DNA from 4 places in the Streptomyces sp. AM6-12 genome. Region 4 is predicted to be linked to each of the others. Evidence: riboswitches for the same ligand, from Rfam matches in the RefSeq annotation. Region 4 holds a riboswitch; each other region holds the start of a gene.
The links. A riboswitch is a leader RNA that binds a small molecule or an ion and turns the genes downstream of it on or off. The one in region 4 is predicted to bind cyclic di-AMP.
Positions count from the first base shown of each region.

Region 1: another riboswitch for cyclic di-AMP. It lies ahead of ACE4Q9_RS14065 (transglycosylase SLT domain-containing protein); the one in region 4 lies ahead of ACE4Q9_RS08410 (M23 family metallopeptidase).
Region 2: another riboswitch for cyclic di-AMP. It lies ahead of ACE4Q9_RS19925 (transglycosylase family protein); the one in region 4 lies ahead of ACE4Q9_RS08410 (M23 family metallopeptidase).
Region 3: another riboswitch for cyclic di-AMP. It lies ahead of ACE4Q9_RS17770 (M23 family metallopeptidase); the one in region 4 lies ahead of ACE4Q9_RS08410 (M23 family metallopeptidase).

Region 1 is NZ_JBIQWN010000001.1:3,124,012-3,128,380, reverse strand. Features, by position in the region: gene ACE4Q9_RS14075 (NAD(P)-binding domain-containing protein) at 1-477, shown strand, start outside; gene ACE4Q9_RS14070 (HAD family hydrolase) at 645-1,457, shown strand; gene ACE4Q9_RS14065 (transglycosylase SLT domain-containing protein) at 1,492-1,977, opposite strand; cyclic di-AMP (ydaO/yuaA leader) riboswitch at 1,981-2,198, opposite strand; gene ACE4Q9_RS14060 (polyprenyl synthetase family protein) at 2,732-3,742, shown strand; gene ACE4Q9_RS14055 (outer membrane lipoprotein carrier protein LolA) at 4,082-4,369, shown strand, end outside.
Region 2 is NZ_JBIQWN010000001.1:4,384,238-4,388,606, reverse strand. Features, by position in the region: gene eno (phosphopyruvate hydratase) at 1-819, opposite strand, end outside; gene ACE4Q9_RS19925 (transglycosylase family protein) at 1,647-2,363, opposite strand; cyclic di-AMP (ydaO/yuaA leader) riboswitch at 2,368-2,537, opposite strand; gene ACE4Q9_RS19920 (transglycosylase family protein) at 2,715-3,830, opposite strand; gene ACE4Q9_RS19915 (DUF899 family protein) at 4,099-4,369, shown strand, end outside.
Region 3 is NZ_JBIQWN010000001.1:3,925,329-3,929,697, forward strand. Features, by position in the region: gene ACE4Q9_RS17760 (dihydrofolate reductase family protein) at 1-1,034, shown strand, start outside; tRNA gene ACE4Q9_RS17765 (tRNA-Met) at 1,081-1,154, shown strand; cyclic di-AMP (ydaO/yuaA leader) riboswitch at 1,453-1,622, shown strand; gene ACE4Q9_RS17770 (M23 family metallopeptidase) at 1,630-2,679, shown strand; gene ACE4Q9_RS17775 (aldo/keto reductase) at 2,747-3,691, shown strand; gene ACE4Q9_RS17780 (PrsW family intramembrane metalloprotease) at 3,710-4,369, opposite strand, start outside.
Region 4 is NZ_JBIQWN010000001.1:1,880,975-1,885,343, forward strand. Features, by position in the region: gene ACE4Q9_RS08400 (HPr family phosphocarrier protein) at 1-69, shown strand, start outside; gene ACE4Q9_RS08405 (GntR family transcriptional regulator) at 401-1,087, opposite strand; gene ACE4Q9_RS08410 (M23 family metallopeptidase) at 1,285-2,028, opposite strand; cyclic di-AMP (ydaO/yuaA leader) riboswitch at 2,042-2,202, opposite strand; gene ACE4Q9_RS08415 (M16 family metallopeptidase) at 2,478-3,848, opposite strand; gene ACE4Q9_RS08420 (M16 family metallopeptidase) at 3,866-4,369, opposite strand, start outside.

The DNA.
Region 1 (4,369 bases), 1.2 Mb from region 4:
TTCAGCTACTGCCCGCACCCCTACCGCTTCCTGCCCGAGGCCACCCGGCACTTCCTGGTGCGCCGGGTGCTCGGGCCGCTCGGCGCGTGGTGGCTGCGGGAACGGTTCGAGGGCGCGGTGCAGGTGGACGACGTCGAACGGGTGCTGGGCGCGGCGGCGGAGGACGGGCGGCCGGTGCTGACGGTGCGCACGCACGGCGGCCGTGTGGATCACCTGACCGCCGACCATGTCATCGCGGCGACTGGCTACCGGGTGGACGTCTCCGCGATGGACTTCCTCGGCCCCACCCTGCGCACCCGCCTCGCGACGAGCCGCGGCGCCCCGCGCCTCGGCACCGGCTACGTCTCCTCGGTCCCCGGCCTCTACTTCACCGGCCTCCCGGCCGCCTCCTCCTACGGCCCGGTGATGCGCTTCGTGTGCGGCACGGAATTCGCCTCCCCGAGACTGGCGGGGCATGTGGCGCGGGAACACGGGTGAGTGTCGGAGGGCGGTTGCGGAGAGTGGGGGCGGCGGCCGCCCCCACCCCCATGAGACCTCTCCTCGACCCCACTTGAAGTCATCGAAGGCGCAAGTCCGGGGAATGACACGGGAGTCGGGGGATGACGCGGGGCTCGGTGGAGGGGATCGGTCCGTATTCTCTGATCATGGTTGCCTCCCCCGCGTACGCACTGATCGCCACCGACCTGGACGGGACGCTGCTGCGCGGCGACGACACCGTCTCCGAGCGCTCGCTGGCCGTGCTCGCGCGGGCGGCGCGGGCCGGGGCCCGGCACCTGGTGGTCACCGGCCGCCCGGCCCCCAGAGTGCGCCCCCTGCTGACCGCCCTCGGCGCCACCGGGCTCGCGGTGTGCGGGCAGGGCGCGCAGCTGTACGACGCCGCGTCCGGCCGCATGCTGTGGTCGGTCCGGCTGGACCGGGAGCTGGCCGAGACCGCGCTCGGAAAGATCGAGGCCGAGACGGGCCCGGTGTTCGCCGCGGTTGACCAGGACGGCACCGACGGGCTCACCCTGATCGAACCCGGATACCGGATGCCCCACCCGACCCTGCCCGCGGTCCGGGTGGCCCGGCGCGACGACCTGTGGCGGGCGCCGATCAGCAAGGTCCTGCTGCGCCACGCCACCCTGTCCGACGACGAGTTGGCGGCGGTGGCCCGCTCGGTCGTGGACTCGCTGGCCACGGTCACCATGTCGGGGCCCGGCACCGTGGAGCTCCAGCCGTGCGGGGTGACCAAGGCCACCGGGCTCGCGCTGGCCGCCGAGCGGCTCGGGGTCCCCGCGGAACGCGCCGTGGCCTTCGGCGACATGCCCAACGACATCCCGATGTTCCACTGGGCGGCGCACGGCGTCGCGATGGCGAACGCCCACCCCGAGCTGAAGGCGGTCGCCGACGAGGTCACGGCGTCGAACGAGGACGACGGCATCGCCGTCGTCCTCGAAAGGCTGTTCCCGGCCGGGTGACCGGGAACAGCGGTGGTATGGCGCCGCAGACGCCTCAGTAGGCGCCGTTGACGTTGTCGATCGAGCCGTAGCGCGCGGCCGCGTAGTTGCAGGCGGCGGTGATGTTGGCGACCGGGTCGTAGATGTTGAACGACGTTCCGGCCACGTGGTACGCGTTGAAGGTCGGGTCGATCACCTGGAGCAGACCCTTGGACGGTATGCCCTTGGCCGCGTTGGAGTCCCACAGGTTGATGGCGCTCGGGTTGCCCGAGGACTCGCGCATGACATTGCGGTAGATGCCGTTGTAGGAGCCCGGAATGCCCTTCTGGGCCATGATCGCGAGGGACTCGCGGATCCAGCCGTCGAGGTTGTTCGGGTACCCGGCGGGCGTGGTGGCGGCCGACGTCGTGCCGGTGGTGGCGGACGCGGTGGCGGCGCCCACCAGGGGCATGGCGAGCACGGCCGCGCCGGTGCCGGCGACGGCGATCAGGCGGACGAGACGGTTGGCGCGGGTGCGGCGCGGCTGAACGGCAGCAGACATGGGGACGTTCCTCTCCTACGCCTGCGAGGTGAGCTGTCGGGTTCGGGCGGGGAGGTGCCCGGCCGTGCCTGGTGAGAGGCGTGGCTTGACCCCAAGCCGTCCCGTGCGAACACGCGGTGCGGCGCGCTGTGTCACGCGCTGCGCCATGTGAGTCGTCCGGTCCGGCGACTTACCTGGGTCCCCCGCTCCTGCCGTACGAATGAGTTCGTCGATGGGTGTACGGGCGGCGGCAGGATTCGGCGTCCGCCCGATGGCTCGGGAAGGTATGCGAGAGCGCATGCCGGGAACAAGCGCGGAATTGTTATATCGAGGCATTTGACCTTGATCAGCAGCCTATGGGGTACTTGATCCTTTGCGAATGCCAACGCTCAACTCGCGTGCGGGGCAAGGCGTGCGGAGGTGTCGGCGGGCCGCCCGCGGGAACGCGGTCGGGTGACCCAATTCACGAAATGGCAAACTGTGGAAAATCGGGCATGGGGGATTCGTCCCCCGGTGGGGTGGAGTCGGCGCTCCACCCCTCTCGGGGATCGCGAAGAAGTTCCCGATTACCTGTTAAATCGATAAATGTCCGTTCTGATGATTCGACCGGGGGTATGCCAGTCATGACCCGATACGTCCCGGACTGGACGGGTGGGCGCAGGGTGGGCGCTCTCGGTGATCGAAACCGGACCGGATACGCTGACTTGAGTGATGGCAGCGACCTATCGACAAACCGCGTAATCGCCAGCAGACACCAGCAGACAGGAGACCCCTCGTGACCGTCGTCGGGCCGTTCGGGCTGAGCGTGCGGGACCAGGCTCTCGAAGCCGATGTCCAGGCCGGATTGGCGGCTGTCGAGGAAGGCCTGCTAGAGGCCACCAAGAGCGAGGTCCCCTTCATCACGGGGGCCGCGCAGCACCTCGTACGGGCCGGCGGGAAGCGCTTCCGGCCGCTGCTCGTGATGCTCGCGGCGCAGTTCGGCGACCCCTACGCGCCCGGCGTGGTGCCGTCCGCCGTGGTCGTGGAGCTGACCCACCTGGCCACGCTCTACCACGACGACGTCATGGACGAGGCGGCCGTGCGCCGGGGCGTGGACAGCGCCAACACCCGCTGGGGCAACTCCGTCGCGGTCCTCACCGGCGACTTCCTCTTCGCCCGTGCCTCCCAGATCCTCGCCGACCTCGGCCCCGAGGCGGTCCGGGTCCAGGCCCTCGCGTTCGAACGGCTGGTCACCGGCCAGATCCTGGAGACCGCCGGACCCGCCGACGGCCGCGACCCGGTCGAGCACTACCTCGACGTCCTCGGCGGCAAGACCGGCTCGCTGGTCGCGGTGGCCTGCCGGTTCGGCGCGATGATGTCCGGCGCCGACGAGACGGTCGTGGACGTGCTCACCCAGTACGGCGAGCGGCTCGGCGTGGCCTTCCAGCTCGCCGACGACGTCCTGGACATCGCCTCCGACTCCCACGAGTCCGGCAAGACCCCCGGCACCGACCTGCGCGAGGGCATCCCGACCCTGCCCGTGCTGCGGCTGCGCGAGCGGGCCGCCCGGCTCGGCCTGCCCGAGGACCTCGCCCTGTGCGAGCTGCTGGACTCCGACCTCAGCGACGACGCCCGGCACGCCGAGGCGCTGGCCGCGCTGCGCGCCCACCCGGCCCTGGAGCAGGCCCGCCGGGACACCGTGCGGTACGCGGAGGAGGCGCGCGCCGCGCTCGCCCCGCTGCGGGAGTGCGACGCCAAGGTGGCGCTGACGGAGCTGTGCGACGCGGTGGTGCACCGGGCGGGCTGACCGCCCGCTCCGGCCCGTCCGGCAGTCCGTCGGCCGGCGAGTAACCGACCGTCCGGTATGCGTCGGCCGGCCACCCGTTCGGCGTCCGCCGGGTGGCCGTACCCCGGACGCCTGCCGCATCCTGCCCTGGGGGACCGCGTTCGAGCCCCTAGGGGTGCCCCCTACGTGTCATACCGCAGTCGTACGCCGAGTTGGCCCCGAGGGCTGACGATTCCGCAGCGCGGATTTGGTCGTATGGACACCACGGACATCACCACTCCTCACCGATCCGGGTGAGAATGGCGGCTCGGGTGGACCAGCGTGAGGGCAGCCGCCGCCGACGACGGAGGTAAGGCACACATGGCACCGTACGAATCCGACGACGCAGTGAGCGCCGCGCGGGACGAGGAGACGCGCTCGGGCCGCCGCAGGGCCGCGCGGTACGCCGTCCCGGTCGCGGTGGTCGGCGTCGCCGCAGCCACCATCGGACTGGTCCCGGCGCTCGCCGACTCCGGCGACCCGGACCTGCCCCGGATCACCGCGCAGCAGCTCATCAACAAGATCGCCAAGTCGGACGTGCAGCAGCTGTCCGGCACCGTGAAGATCAGCACCGACCTGGGCCTGCCCGACCTGGGCGGCCTGGAGAGC
Region 2 (4,369 bases), 2.5 Mb from region 4:
CTCGTAGTACTCCGTCATCTCGGCGGCGGAGCGCTCCTTGCCCTCGAAGAGGTACTTGCCGTCCTTGTAGAACTCGGAGGCGGCGACGTCGAGGGCGAGGGCGATCTGCTCGCCGGGCGCGTACCCGGCTTCCTTGATGGCCTCCAGGATCAGGTCCAGGGCCTCGCGGTTGGAGCCGAGGTTCGGGGCGAAGCCGCCCTCGTCACCGAGACCGGTGGCCAGGCCCTTGCCCTTCAGGACCTTCTTGAGGGTGTGGTAGACCTCGGCACCCCAGCGCAGCGCCTCGGAGAAGGACTCCGCGCCGATCGGGGCGATCATGAACTCCTGGATGTCCACGTTGGAGTCGGCGTGCGAGCCGCCGTTCAGGATGTTCATCATCGGCACCGGCAGCAGGTGCGCGTTGGGGCCGCCCAGGTAGCGGAAGAGGGGCAGGTCGGACGCCTCGGAGGCGGCGTGCGCGACGGCCAGGGAGACGCCGAGGATGGCGTTGGCGCCGAGCGAGCCCTTGTTGTCGGTGGCGTCCAGGTCGAACATGGCCTGGTCGATCAGACGCTGCTCGGTGGCGTCGTAGCCGACCAGCTCCGGGCCGATCTGCTCGATGACGGCGAGGACGGCCTTCTCGACACCCTTGCCCTGGTAGCGGTTGGGGTCACCGTCGCGCAGCTCGATGGCCTCGAAGGCGCCGGTGGAGGCGCCGGACGGGACGGCGGCACGACCGGTGCTGCCATCGTCGAGGCCGACCTCGACCTCGACCGTGGGGTTGCCTCGGGAGTCCAGGATTTCCCGGGCTACGACGACGTCGATGGACGGCACGAGCATCTCCTTCTTGGATGTGACGCTGGAAGTGCGGGAGGCGGCCGTGCGGCTGCGCCCTTGCGACTAGAGCCTAACCGTCCCGGCGTCGCGGACCACCGACCGACCGTCTGGTGAGCGACGGGGACACGCAGACGGTACCCATTGTTCACCACCGGAACAAAGGGGGCCCGGAGGAGGCCCGGCTGGACTGGCAGAACGCAAGACCCCACCCCTGCGCGAACGGGGGAATCGCGCCGGGGTGGGGGGGTTGGGGGGACGGGGGCGGGGCCTGGGGCTTGGGGGGCCCGCCGGGGGGGGGCTTGGGGGGCCCGCCGGGGGGGGCTTGGGGGACCCGCCTTGGGATGGGGCGTGGGGTCCGCCGGGGGTGGGCCTGAGGCATGGAGCCTGGGGGCCCGCTGGGGGTGGGCCTGGGGCATGGAGCCTGGGGCCCGCCGGGGGGGGCCTGGGGCCCGGGGGACCCGCCGGGGGTGGGTGGCCCCTGGACCGTTGGGGCGGGTCGCCAGGGGCGAGGCCCCTCGGGGCCACCGGGGGCGGGCCGTCGGGGCCTATCGGGAGCGCGGCGTCGAGGGCGTCGGGGGTACGACACCGGGCGTACGACGTCGGGGGCTACCCCCTGCGAGGGGCCCGTCGGGCCGGGTGAGCGGAACCGGGCCGGTGAGCGGAGCCGGGCGGGGTGAGCGGAGCCGGGCGGGGTGAGCGGAGCCGGGCGGGGTGAGCGGAGTCGGGCGCCCCGGTCCGCCGGCCGGGTCCGGGCGTCCGGGGAAGCACCCCGCGGCCGGGCCGCCGGGCGAGCCCCCTGCGGAGCTCGCCGCGGCCGTGGCCGGGCCGGGTTACTTCAGGTGGAGCTGCTGACCCGGGTAGATCAGGTCGGCGTTGTCGATGATGTCCTTGTTCAGGTCGAACAGCTTCTTCCAGCCGCCGGCCACGTGGTGCGCGGCCGCGATGGAGCTGAGGGTGTCACCCGTGACCACCTTGTACTCGCCGTCGCCCTTCTTGACCTTCTTGCCGGTCGGGGTGGTGACGGTCTTGCCCGTGGACGAGCCGGTGGACGTGCTCGTGGACTTGGACGGGGCCGGGGCGGTGCGCTCGGTGGAGCGGGTGGCGGCCTGCTGGTCCGTGGAGCGGGTGGCGGTGCCGGACGACGACGTGGTCGTCGGGGCGGAGCCGTTGTACGGGGTGCCGGTCAGGCCCGTGCCGCAGACCGGCCAGGCGCCCTTGCCCTGCGCGGCCAGGACCTTCTCGGCGACGGAGATCTGCTGCGACTTGCTGGCCTTGTCGGCGGTCGGCGCGTAGGCGGTGCCGCCGTACGCGGCCCAGGTGGAGGCGGAGAACTGGAGGCCGCCGTAGTAACCGTTGCCGGTGTTGATGGCCCAGTTGCCGCCGGACTCGCACTGGGCGACGGTGTCCCACTGGGAAGCGGTGGCGGCGGAGGCGCTGCCGGCCGCCATCAGCGGAGCGGCCACGGCGGCACCGGTGACACCGGCGAGCGTGACGGCGCGGACGGCCTTGGACGGACGACGGTGCTTGCCCTTGCCGGAAAACAGCATGGAACGATCCCCTCACCGACGCCTGCGAGGTGAGCTGTCGGGTTCGGGCCGGTTGAGTTGCCCGGCCACCCCTCCTTCCGGAGGCGTGGCTTCACCCCAAGCCGGTCCGGCAACAACTGCCGGGCCCGGCGCCTACCTTGGGTCCCCCGCTCCTGCCTGCGGCGCTTGACGCGACGACTGTTCCCGGGCAGCCGCTGGCAGGATTCGGCGTTGCGGCCGCCGGGGCTCGTGGTGACGAGCGGCCTTGACCGTAGCCAGGTGATCCGCGGAATTTCAAAGACGATCAGGGCTTCTGAGACTCATCCCACACTTTCGCCAAACCGGACATTTAGCGATCAAGTGGGGCGTCAACTAGCCCTGGCCCGCGCCCGTTTCGTCACCGACTTTCAGGGTCTGACCGGCGGTGATGTGGTTCGGGTCGGCGCCCACGACCTTCTTGTTCGCGGCGTAGAGCGCATGCCATCCGCCGTCGACGTCAAGGGAGTCGGCGATGGCGCTCAGCGAGTCGCCCTGGCGGACGGTGTAGCTGTCCGGCCCGTGGGTCGCGTGCTGGCCCGAGGTGGAGCCGTTCTGCCCGTTTGCCGTGCCTTCGTCCGCGTGGCCACCGCGGTGGCGCCCGCCGCCGAGGGCCCCGGTGTCGACCAGGTTCCAAGTACCGGCGGCCTGCTGGGGGTTGGCGGGGGTACCGGTGGAGGGTGCCGGCGTTCCGGAGCCGTGGGCCGGCGCGGACGGCGGGGTGGAGGCGGAGGGGTCCGAGGAGGACGGGCCGGACGGGTCGGCAGGGTCCGGGCCGGGCGTGCCGGTGTGCTTGCCCGGCTGCGGGCTCGCGTGCTTGCCGGTCTGCTTGCCGGAGCCGGCGCCGGTGCCTGAGCCGTGGCTCGGCGAAGAGGAGGGGTCGGACGAGCCGGACGAGCCGGTGGACGCCTTGCCGGAACCGGAACCGGAGCCGGAGCCGTCCTGGTCGCCGCTCGGCGTGCCGGCCGGGGAAGAGGGGTCGGGCAGCCCGGACGGGTCGGTCGTGCCGCCGGTCTGGCCGCTGCCGTTGCCGCTGTCACCGTCGCCGACACCCGGATCGACGCTCACCGAACCGGAGTTCGAGGTCAGTCCGGACAGCAGGGCGCAGGTGGCCCAGGGCGTGGTGCCCTTGTCCTTGAGGATCTTCTCGGCCACGGCGATCTGCTGCGAGCGGCTGGCCTGGTCGGCGGAGGAGGCGTACTGCGTCCCGCCGTACGCGGCCCAGTCGTCCTGGGATATCTGGAGGCCGCCGTAGTACCCGTTGCCGGTGTCGGCGCTCCAGGCGCCGCCGCTCTCGCAGTTGGCGACCTTGTCCCAGGTGGTGCCGTCGGCCGCGTGGGCACTCGCGGCGCCGAGCAGCGGGATGGCGATGGCGGAGCCGGTCACGCCGGCCGCGACGAGGAGGGCCGGGGCCTGACGGGGGCGGCGGTGACGACCGTTCCCGGAGATCATGCGGGAGCCTTTCGAGCGACGGCGGGGACCGGCGCGGCGGATGATGCGGGCCCGCCGCGCTGAGGGGTGAAGGTATCGGCACACGATCACTTGTCACAAGTTCATGCCGCGGAGATCACGCGAAGATCACAGAGGTGAACGTTCGTCCCTCCGCTGCGTCATCTTCCGCATCACCCGTCGGGCACGGCGACGCCTCGGCTCCGGGGCGCGCGGCGCCGGAACCATGGAACCGACCTGATTCCGGGGGGCTGTTCACCCAGGAGGACACATGATGCGGCACACCCGGTTGCACGGTGAGTCCGCGGAGTACCTCGCCGCCCGCGAGGAGCTGCGCGGCGCCGAGATCGAGCTGATGCGGCAGCGCGAGCGGGTCGCGGCGCTGCGCCGGTCGCTGCCGCCGGGGGCCGAGGTCGGCGACTACGTCTTCCTGGAGGGCCCCGCCGACCTGGAGGCGGGCGACACGCCGGTGCGCGAGGTCCGTCTGCGGGAGCTGTTCACCGGCGGTCCGCAGCGGCCTCTGCTCGTCTACCACTTCATGT
Region 3 (4,369 bases), 2.0 Mb from region 4:
TACGGGCCTCGGCCGACGCCCTCCTGGTCGGCGCCGGCACCCTGCGCGCCGACAATCCGCGGCTGCTGGTTGCCTCCGCCGAGCGGCGCGCGGCCCGGCTCGCGCGGGGCCGGCCGGAATATCCGCTGAAGGTCACCGTCACCGGCACCGGCGATCTCGACCCCGCGGCCCGCTTCTGGCACACCGGCGGCGACAAGCTCGTCTACACGACCGACGCGGGCGCCGCACGGGTCACCCGTCTCCTCGGCGGCGCCGCCGACGTCGTCGCACTCGGCCCGGAGCTGGACTGGCGGGCCCTGCTCGGTCACCTGCGAGCCGAGCGCGGGATCGGCCGGCTGATGGTGGAGGGCGGCGCGGCCGTGCACACCCAGCTCCTCCAGCAGGGCCTCGCCGACGAGCTCCAGCTCGTGGTCGCCCCGCTGATCGTGGGCGATCCGGCCGCCCCACGGCTGTTCGGTCCCGGCCGCTACCAGGAGGGCCGGCTGCGGCTCGTCGAGTCCCGCCGGATCGAGGACGTCGTCCTGATGCGCTACGAGCCCACCGCGCCCGGCACCGGCCCGGTGCCCACCGCCGCCGACCGGCACTGGCTGCGCACCGCCTGCGAACTGGCCGCGCTGTGCCCGCCCTCGCAAACGGCCTTCAGCGTCGGTGCGGTCGTGGTCGCCGCCGACGGCACCGAGCTGGCCCGCGGCCACTCCCGCGAGGGCGGGGACCCGGTGGTGCACGCGGAGGAGGCGGCGCTCGCCAAGACCGACCCCGCCGATCCGCGGCTGCCCGGCGCCACCGTCTACAGCAGCCTGGAGCCCTGCGCCCGCCGCGCCTCGCGCCCCGCGCCCTGCGCCGAGCTGATCCTGCGGGCGGGGGTGCGCCGGGTGGTGACCGCCTGGCGGGAGCCGGACACGTTCGTGGTGGCGGCCGACGGCACCGGGGTGCTGACGGCCGCGGGCGCCGAGGTCGTCGTCCTGCCCGAGTACGAGCCGCTGGCCAAGGGGCCGAACCGGCATCTGGCCGGCCGATCCGGAGCCCCGTCGTAACCGGTGTGCTTTCCGCCCTGGTGATGGCGTACAGTAGAGACATCGCCGCGGGGTGGAGCAGCTCGGTAGCTCGCTGGGCTCATAACCCAGAGGTCGCAGGTTCAAATCCTGTCCCCGCTACTGATATCTCAGGGCCGGAATCCAGTTCATGGATTCCGGCCCTGAGTGTTTTCCGGACCCCGAAGGGGGGTTACCCCCAGTGACCGTTCGACCGCCCAGCGCATAAGATCTGAGTCACCATCAAAAACCGGGTGACTCCTGAACGGCGGTCAACTCGCCCGGATTGGCGGGCCGCTGGGCGGTAAGTCCACGGGTTTGAACCTTAATGATCAAGCCGAACGGCTTGGAAAGTTCCCCTCCGGTCTATTAACGTTCGATAACGCAGCGCGGTCGTCCCAGCCGTCACCCGAGGCGGCTCCGTGCGCACGCGCCGAATCCCGCGAGGGAACCGGGGAACCACCACCTTGGGGTGAATCACGCGGACACCACCGCGGACTCAGCCGAGTCCACGAGCGGTATACGCGCGTAGGAGACCTTCCTGCTCCGAACCCGTCAGCTAACCCGGTAGGCGGAGGAAGGAAAGGAGCACGCCCCCGTGGCGTCCAACCGTCCCGCCCCCGAAGCACCGTTCGTGCCCGCTCAGCGCGCACCCGAGTCGTTCGGTCCCGGCCCCGACGGCGACGGACCCTGGGAGGAGTGGAACCCCGGCGAGGAGTCCGTCGCCCCGGTCCGCGGCCGCCACCGCGTCGCCAAGCAGCGCGGCGGCTTCGCCCGCAGCTCCACCGTCCTCGGCGTCGGCGTGATCGCCGCCGTCGGCGCGGGCGGCATCGCCAGCGCCAACCCCGGCAAGCCGCCGGTCTCCGTCTCGATGCCCGACCTGCCGGACGTCTCGGTGCCGCACCTGTCCACCGTCGAGCACTTCCTCGGCGACGACTCCGCCGAGACGCCCAAGGCCGAGACCGCCACCGCGCTCACCGACCTCGGGCGGACCACCGAGGGCGCCACGGACACCGGCGCGGGCGAGGCCCTGCGCAACCGGATCATGGCCCAGGCCGAGCAGCAGCAGGGCCAGGCCGACAGCAAGGCCACCGCCGCGATGGTCGCCGCCGCCCAGCAGCAGAGCGACGCGGCGGCCGCCAAGGCGGAGAAGGAGGCCGCCGCCAAGGCCGCCGACGCCAAGGAGCAGGCGGAGGCCGACGCCAAGAAGGCGGCCGCGGCCAAGCGGCTGGCCGCGCTGGCCAAGCAGTACACGCTGCCCGTCGTCTCGTACACGATCACCGGCACCTTCGGGCAGCCCGGCGCCATGTGGTCCTCCGGCTACCACACCGGCCTCGACTTCGCCGCCCCCACCGGCACCCTGATCAAGGCCGTCCACGGCGGCACCATCACCCAGGCCGGCTGGGCCGGCGCCTACGGCTACCGCACCGTCCTCACCTTGGACGACGGCACCGAGCTGTGGTTCTGCCACCAGTCCTCGATCAACGTCTCGGTCGGCCAGAAGGTCGCCACCGGCGAGGTCATCGGCCGCGTCGGCGCCACCGGCAATGTCACCGGCCCGCACCTGCACCTGGAGGTGCACCCGGACGGGCAGCCGACCGCCGTCGACCCCGCGCCCTGGCTGCGCGACAAGGGCCTCAACCCCTGACGGAACCGCGCCGGTTCCCGCACCGGCGGCGGAATGCGGTCATCCGTCGCCGGTGTTGATGTGGAGCATGACTTCTCTGCGCACACTGGGCTCATCCGACCTCGAGGTCTCCCCGCTCTGCCTGGGCGGCAACGTCTTCGGCTGGACCGCCGACGAGCAGACCTCCTTCGCCGTCCTGGACGCGTACACGGCCGCGGGCGGCAACTTCATCGACACCGCCGACGTCTACACCGCCTGGATCGAGGGCCACCAGGGCGGCGAGTCCGAGACCGTCATCGGCAAGTGGGTCAAGGCCCGCGGCAACCGCTCCGACGTCGTCATCGCCACCAAGGTCGGCCAGCACCCGCAGTACCGGGGCCTGTCCGCGGCCAACATCAAGGCCGCCGCCGACGCCTCCCTGGCCCGCCTGGGCACCGACTACATCGACCTCTACTACACCCACTTCGACCAGCCCGAGGTGCCGGTCGAGGAGATCATCGGCGCGCTGGACGAACTGGTGAAGGCCGGCAAGGTCCGGCAGATCGCCGCGTCCAACATCAGCGCCGAGCGGCTCAAGGAGTCCCTGGACTTCTCCACCCGCGAGAACCTGGCCCGCTATGTGGCGCTCCAGCCGCACTACAACCTGGTCTCCCGCGACACCTACGAGGGCCCGCTCCAGGACCTCGTCGCCCGCGAGGGCCTGTCCGCGGTGCCGTACTTCGCGCTCGCCGCGGGCTTCCTGACCGGCAAGTACCGGCCCGGCGCCACGGTGGACAGCGCCCGTGCCGGCTCGGCCGCCAAGTACGCGGAGACCGAGCGCGGCCAGAAGGTGCTCGCCGCCCTCGACGAGATCGCCGGCGCACACGGGGCCGCGCACGCCACCGTCGCCCTCGCCTGGCTGGCCGCCCAGCCGACCGTCACCGCTCCGATCGCCTCGGCCCGCACCCTGGAGCAGCTCCCGCCGCTGCTGGCCGCCGGCGAGCTGAAGCTGACGGACGACGAGCTGGAGAAGCTGACGGCCGCCTCGGCCTGAGCAGCCAGGGCTCGCAGGTCACATTTGGTACGGGTGGTACGACGGGTACGACGGGTACGGCGCAGCCGGGTAGCCGTACCCGTGCCCCTGCGGCTGCCCCGGCCGGATGTACGCGTGCCCGTACGGCGCGGGCGCCCACCCCATCGGGATGTGGGCGGCGGCCGACCTGAGGGCCGCGTACTCCAGGGCCGGCCGGGCGGCCTCCCGGCGCTGCCACAGCTGATCGAGCAGTTCCCGCTCGCGGATGGCGAAGTCGGCGCCCGCCCGCCCCTGGCGGCCCTGCCGGCGCAGCAGCGCGAGGGCGGTGGCGTACGTCTCGTACTGGGCGACCGCCCGTGCCGTGGGGCGGCCGGCGTGGTGGCGGGCGTAGTCGCGGGCCATCCGGCGGGCGCGCATCGAGCCGAGCGCGAAGGGCTCGGCCGGGCCCAGCCAGCCGGCCAGCACGTACGTGGGCAGCTCCTCGCGCACCGTGCGCAGCTCCCGCTGCCGGGTCCAGACCGCGAGCCAGGTCAGCAGCCCGAACGCCGGCAGCATGAAGGCGCCGTAGACGGCGAGGAAGCCGTACTGGCCGAAGCCGGCGGAGCTGTTCCACAGGGAGTGCATGCACATCGCGAGCAGCAGACCGCTGAGCGGGAGCAGCACCCGCCGGGCGCGCCCGCGGGCCCCGTACAGCGCGGC
Region 4 (4,369 bases):
GACGCCGCCCTGGACCGGCTGGCCAAGCTGGTCGCCGAGGGCCTGGAGGAGCTGCCCGAGACGGTCTGAGCGGCCTGGGCGGCGAGTGGCCTGAGCCGTCCGGGGCGGGCCGGGACCGGGCTGACTCCAGGACAGTCCGGGCCGCAGCCGGGCCGGGAAGTCCGGGCCGCAGCCGGGCCGGTTAGTCCGGGCTCTGTACGGGCCGTGTCCGGGTCCGAGAAGTCCGGGCCGGATTCGTGAAGCCGCGTCATCCCTCAGCGGGTGGCGCGGCTTCCGTGTTTTCCGGGCGTCGTCGTATCGGCCACGCCGGGAATTCCGGGTGGGCCGCCTCCAGGAATTCAGGGCGCCCGGAAATACACGCTCGCCGAATATTCCCACCACTTTGTATACGGCACCCGTGTTAATTCCACGCACCGGACATGTTTACGGCATGTTGCGAAGCCCGCGCACGCGCCGCGGCCCCGGGCAGCCGCAGCCGGTGCGCCGCCGTCGCCCGCTCCGTGTGCAGCGCGGTCACCGCGCGGGCGCGCTCACTGTCGCCGCGCGCCACCGCGTCCACGATCGCGCCGTGCTCGGCCCAGGTGCCGGGCGCGTCCGGCGGCGCGTCCACCGTGTACATCCAGGCGATCTTGTGGCGCAGCTGCACGAGTGCCGAGGTCAGCGAGGGGCTGCCGCAGGACTGGGCCAGCGTCTCGTGGAACCAGCCGTCCAGGGCGCGCAGGTCCTCGCTGCCGCCCCTCCTGGCACGCTCCTGGCCCAGCCGGACCAGGCCGCGCAGCACCTTCAGATGGGCCTCGCTGCGGCGCCGGGCGGCCCGCGCGGCGCCGAGCGGCTCCAGGAGCAGCCGCATCTCCAGCAGGTCGGCCGCCTCCTGCTCGGTCGGTTCGGCCACGCAGGCGCCCGCGTGCCGGCGCGTCACCACGAAGCCCTCCGCCTCCAGGGTGCGCAGGGCCTCGCGCACGGGGACGCGCGAGACGCCGTAGCGGCGGGCGAGCACCTCCTCGGTGAGCCGGCTCCCGCGTTCGAGGGCGCCTGCGACGATATCGTCCCGGATCGCCGTGCACACCGATTGCGCCGGAATACGCATGACCGACCTCCGCCTTAATGCCCGCGACACGACGCCGACGACGAACGCGTGTTTTCCGTGACTCTATTCCACCGGGCCGCAATTTCCGACGGCGGGCCTCGATCCATGGATATCTTTTGGACAGGGCCGGGCGAGAACGTCCGGGAAAGGCGAAAGCCCCGGCCGGGTGGGCGGGGCTTTCGGTGCCGTGCGGTCGGTCAGACGTTCACGCCGTGGCCGCGCAGGTACGCGATGGGGTCGACGTCAGAGCCGTAGCCGGGGCCGGTGCGCGCCTCGAAGTGCAGATGGGGGCCGGTGACGTTGCCGGTCGCGCCGGACAGGGCGATCTGCTGGCCCGCGGTGACCTGCTGGCCCACCGTGACCCCGATGGACGACAGATGGCCGTACTGGGTGTACATGCCATCGGCCATGCGGAGCACGATCTGGTTGCCGTACGCCCCGCCCCAGCCGGTGGAGACGACCGTGCCGGCGCCGACCGCGTGCACGGGGGTGCCGGTCATCGCGTGGAAGTCGATACCGGTGTGGGAGCCGGAGGACCACAGGGAGCTGCTCGCCTTGTAGCCGGTGGACACGTAGGAGTGCGCGATCGGGGCGACGAAGGCGTTCAGCCGCTTGCGCTCGGCCTCGCGGGCGGCGCGTGCCCTGGCCTCGTGGGCCTCCTTCGCGCGCACGGCGGCGGCTTTCTCGGCCGCCTCGTGCTCGGCGATCCGCTGCTGGGCGACGGCCTGGGCGTCGATGTGCTCGGCGAGGTCGTCGCTCGCGGTGAGCACCGGGGTGAGGCCGGTCTGCTCGACGGGGGTCTCGGCGGCGAGCGCCGGGGACGCGGCGAGGGTGCCGATGACACCGGTGGTGGTCAGGGCCACGACACCGGCCGCCTGGGCGGTGGTGCGCTTGACCCGGCCGGGCTTGCGGTGCTTCCCGGTGGCGCATGCGAACGCCATGTGCGTGGCTGTTCCTTTCCTTCCCTCTCGCCTACCGGGTTAGCTGACGGGTTCGGAGCAGGAAGGTCTCCTACGGGCCCGGCGCTCGCGCGCGGACGGGCCCGATTCACCCCAGGGACAGGTGGGTCCCCGGCTCCCCTGGCTCGCGCCTCGGGGACTCGGCGATGGCTGTCCGGTGCCGCGGCTGCGGCGCACTGCCCGACGGACAACCCGGACGACGCTAAGCGGACCGGCCGCCAATCCTCAAACAGAAGGCGGCTTTTGTAGCGCATCCCACAGGGCAGACAGGAAACCTCCCCCCTAATCCGGACATCTTGGGAAGGGAGTGGAACGAAGTGGGCCCTGACGACCCGTAGGCCATCAGGGCCCCATCGCCGTCAGGGCCACCCCCTGTCGGGGCCTGATCCGCTGCCCGGGCACCGCCCCCAGGGGGCTGCCCTCGCGGGTGGTTACTCCGCCGCCACCACGGTGACCGCGCCGATGCCCAGCGCCTCGACCGGCGCCTTGATCTGGGACGCGTCACCCACGAGAACCGTCACCAGGCGGTCCACCGGGAAGGCGTTGACGACCGCCGCGGTGGCCTCCACGGTGCCCGTCGCGGCCAACTGCCGGTAGAGCGTCGCCTGGAAGTCGTCGGGAAGGTGCTGCTCCACCTGGTCGGCGAGCGTGCCCGCGACGGCCGCCGCGGTCTCGTACTTCAGCGGCGCGACCCCGACGAGGTTCTGCACGGCGACGTCCCGCTCGGCGTCGGTCAGGCCCTCCGCCGCGAGGGTGCGCAGCACCTTCCACAGGTCGTCCAGCGCCGGACCGGTGTTGGGGGTGTCCACGGAGCCGCTGATGGCCAGCATGGAGGCACCGTTGCCGTCGGGTCCGGAGCGGAGCACCTGCCCGAACGCGCGCACCCCGTAGGTGTAGCCCTTCTCCTCGCGCAGCACGCGGTCCAGGCGGGAGGTGAGGGTGCCGCCGAGGCAGTAGGTGCCGAGCACCTGGGCGGGCCACATCCGGTCGTGCCGGTCCGGGCCGACGCGGCCGATGAGCAGTTGCGTCTGGACGGCGCCGGGCCGGTCCACGATGACGACACGCCCGGTGTCGTCGGCCGTCACGGCGGGCACCGGGCGGGGCGTGCCCGGCGTGCCGGTCCAGGCGCCCAGGGTCTCGCCGAGCAGGGCTGCCAGGTCGATGCCGGTGAGGTCGCCGACCACGACCGCGGTGGCGGTGGCGGGGCGCACATGGCGGTCGTAGAAGGCGCGTACGGCGGCCGCGTCGATCTTCTCGACCGTCTCCTCGGTGCCCTGGCGCGGCCGGGACATGCGCGCGGTGGCCGGGAACAGCTCCTTGGAGAGTTCCTTGGCGGCCCGGCGGGCGGGGCTGGCCAGCTCGTGCGGGATCTCGTCCAGGCGGTTGCGGACCAGCCGCTCGACTTCATTCTCGGCGAAGGCGGGAGCACGCAGCGCGTCGGCGACCAGGCCGAGGCCCTTGGCCAGGCGCGAGGCGGGGACCTCCAGGCTGATCCGGACGCCGGGGTGGTCGGCGTGCGCGTCCAGGGTGGCGCCCGCGCGCTCCAGCTCGGCGGCGAACTCCTCGGCGGAGTGCTTGTCGGTGCCCTCGGAGAAGGCGCGCGCCATGATGGTGGCGACGCCGTCCAGGCCGGCCGGCTCGGCGTCCAGGGGGGCGTCCAGGAGCACCTCGACGGCGACGACCTGCTGGCCGGGTCGGTGGCAGCGCAGCACGGTCAGGCCGTTGTCGAGCGCGCCGCGCTCGGGGGCCGGGAAGGCCCACGGCTTCGCTGCGCCGGCCTGCGGCTGAGGGTGGAAGTCCATGGTGGCGAGCTGCTCGGTCACTTGGCCGTCTCCTCGTTCTCGTTTCCGGCCTCTACGGTGGCCTCCGACTCCGGGTCCTCGGGCAGATCGGCGTCCTCGACGGCCTGCGGGGACTTCGGCTCGTAGACCAGGACCGCGCGGTTGTCGGGGCGCAGCCGGGCCTTGGCGACCTCCCTGACCTCCTCGGGGGTGACCTCCAGGATGCGCTGCACGGCGTTCAGGGCGAGCTGCGGATCGCCGAACAGGACGGCGTAGCGGCACAGTTCGTCGGCGCGGCCGGCGACGGTGCCGAGCCGGTCCAGCCATTCGCGCTCCAACTGGGCCTGGGCGCGCTCCATCTCCTCCGCGGTGGGGCCCTCCTCGGCGAACCGGGCCAGCTCCTCGTCGATGGCCCGCTCGATGACCGGCACCTCGACGTCGCCGGAAGTCTTCACGTCCAGCCAGCCCATGGAGGGCGCGCCGGCCAGGCGCAGCAGCCCGAAGCCGGCCGCGACGGCCGTACGGTCGCGCCGCACCAGCCG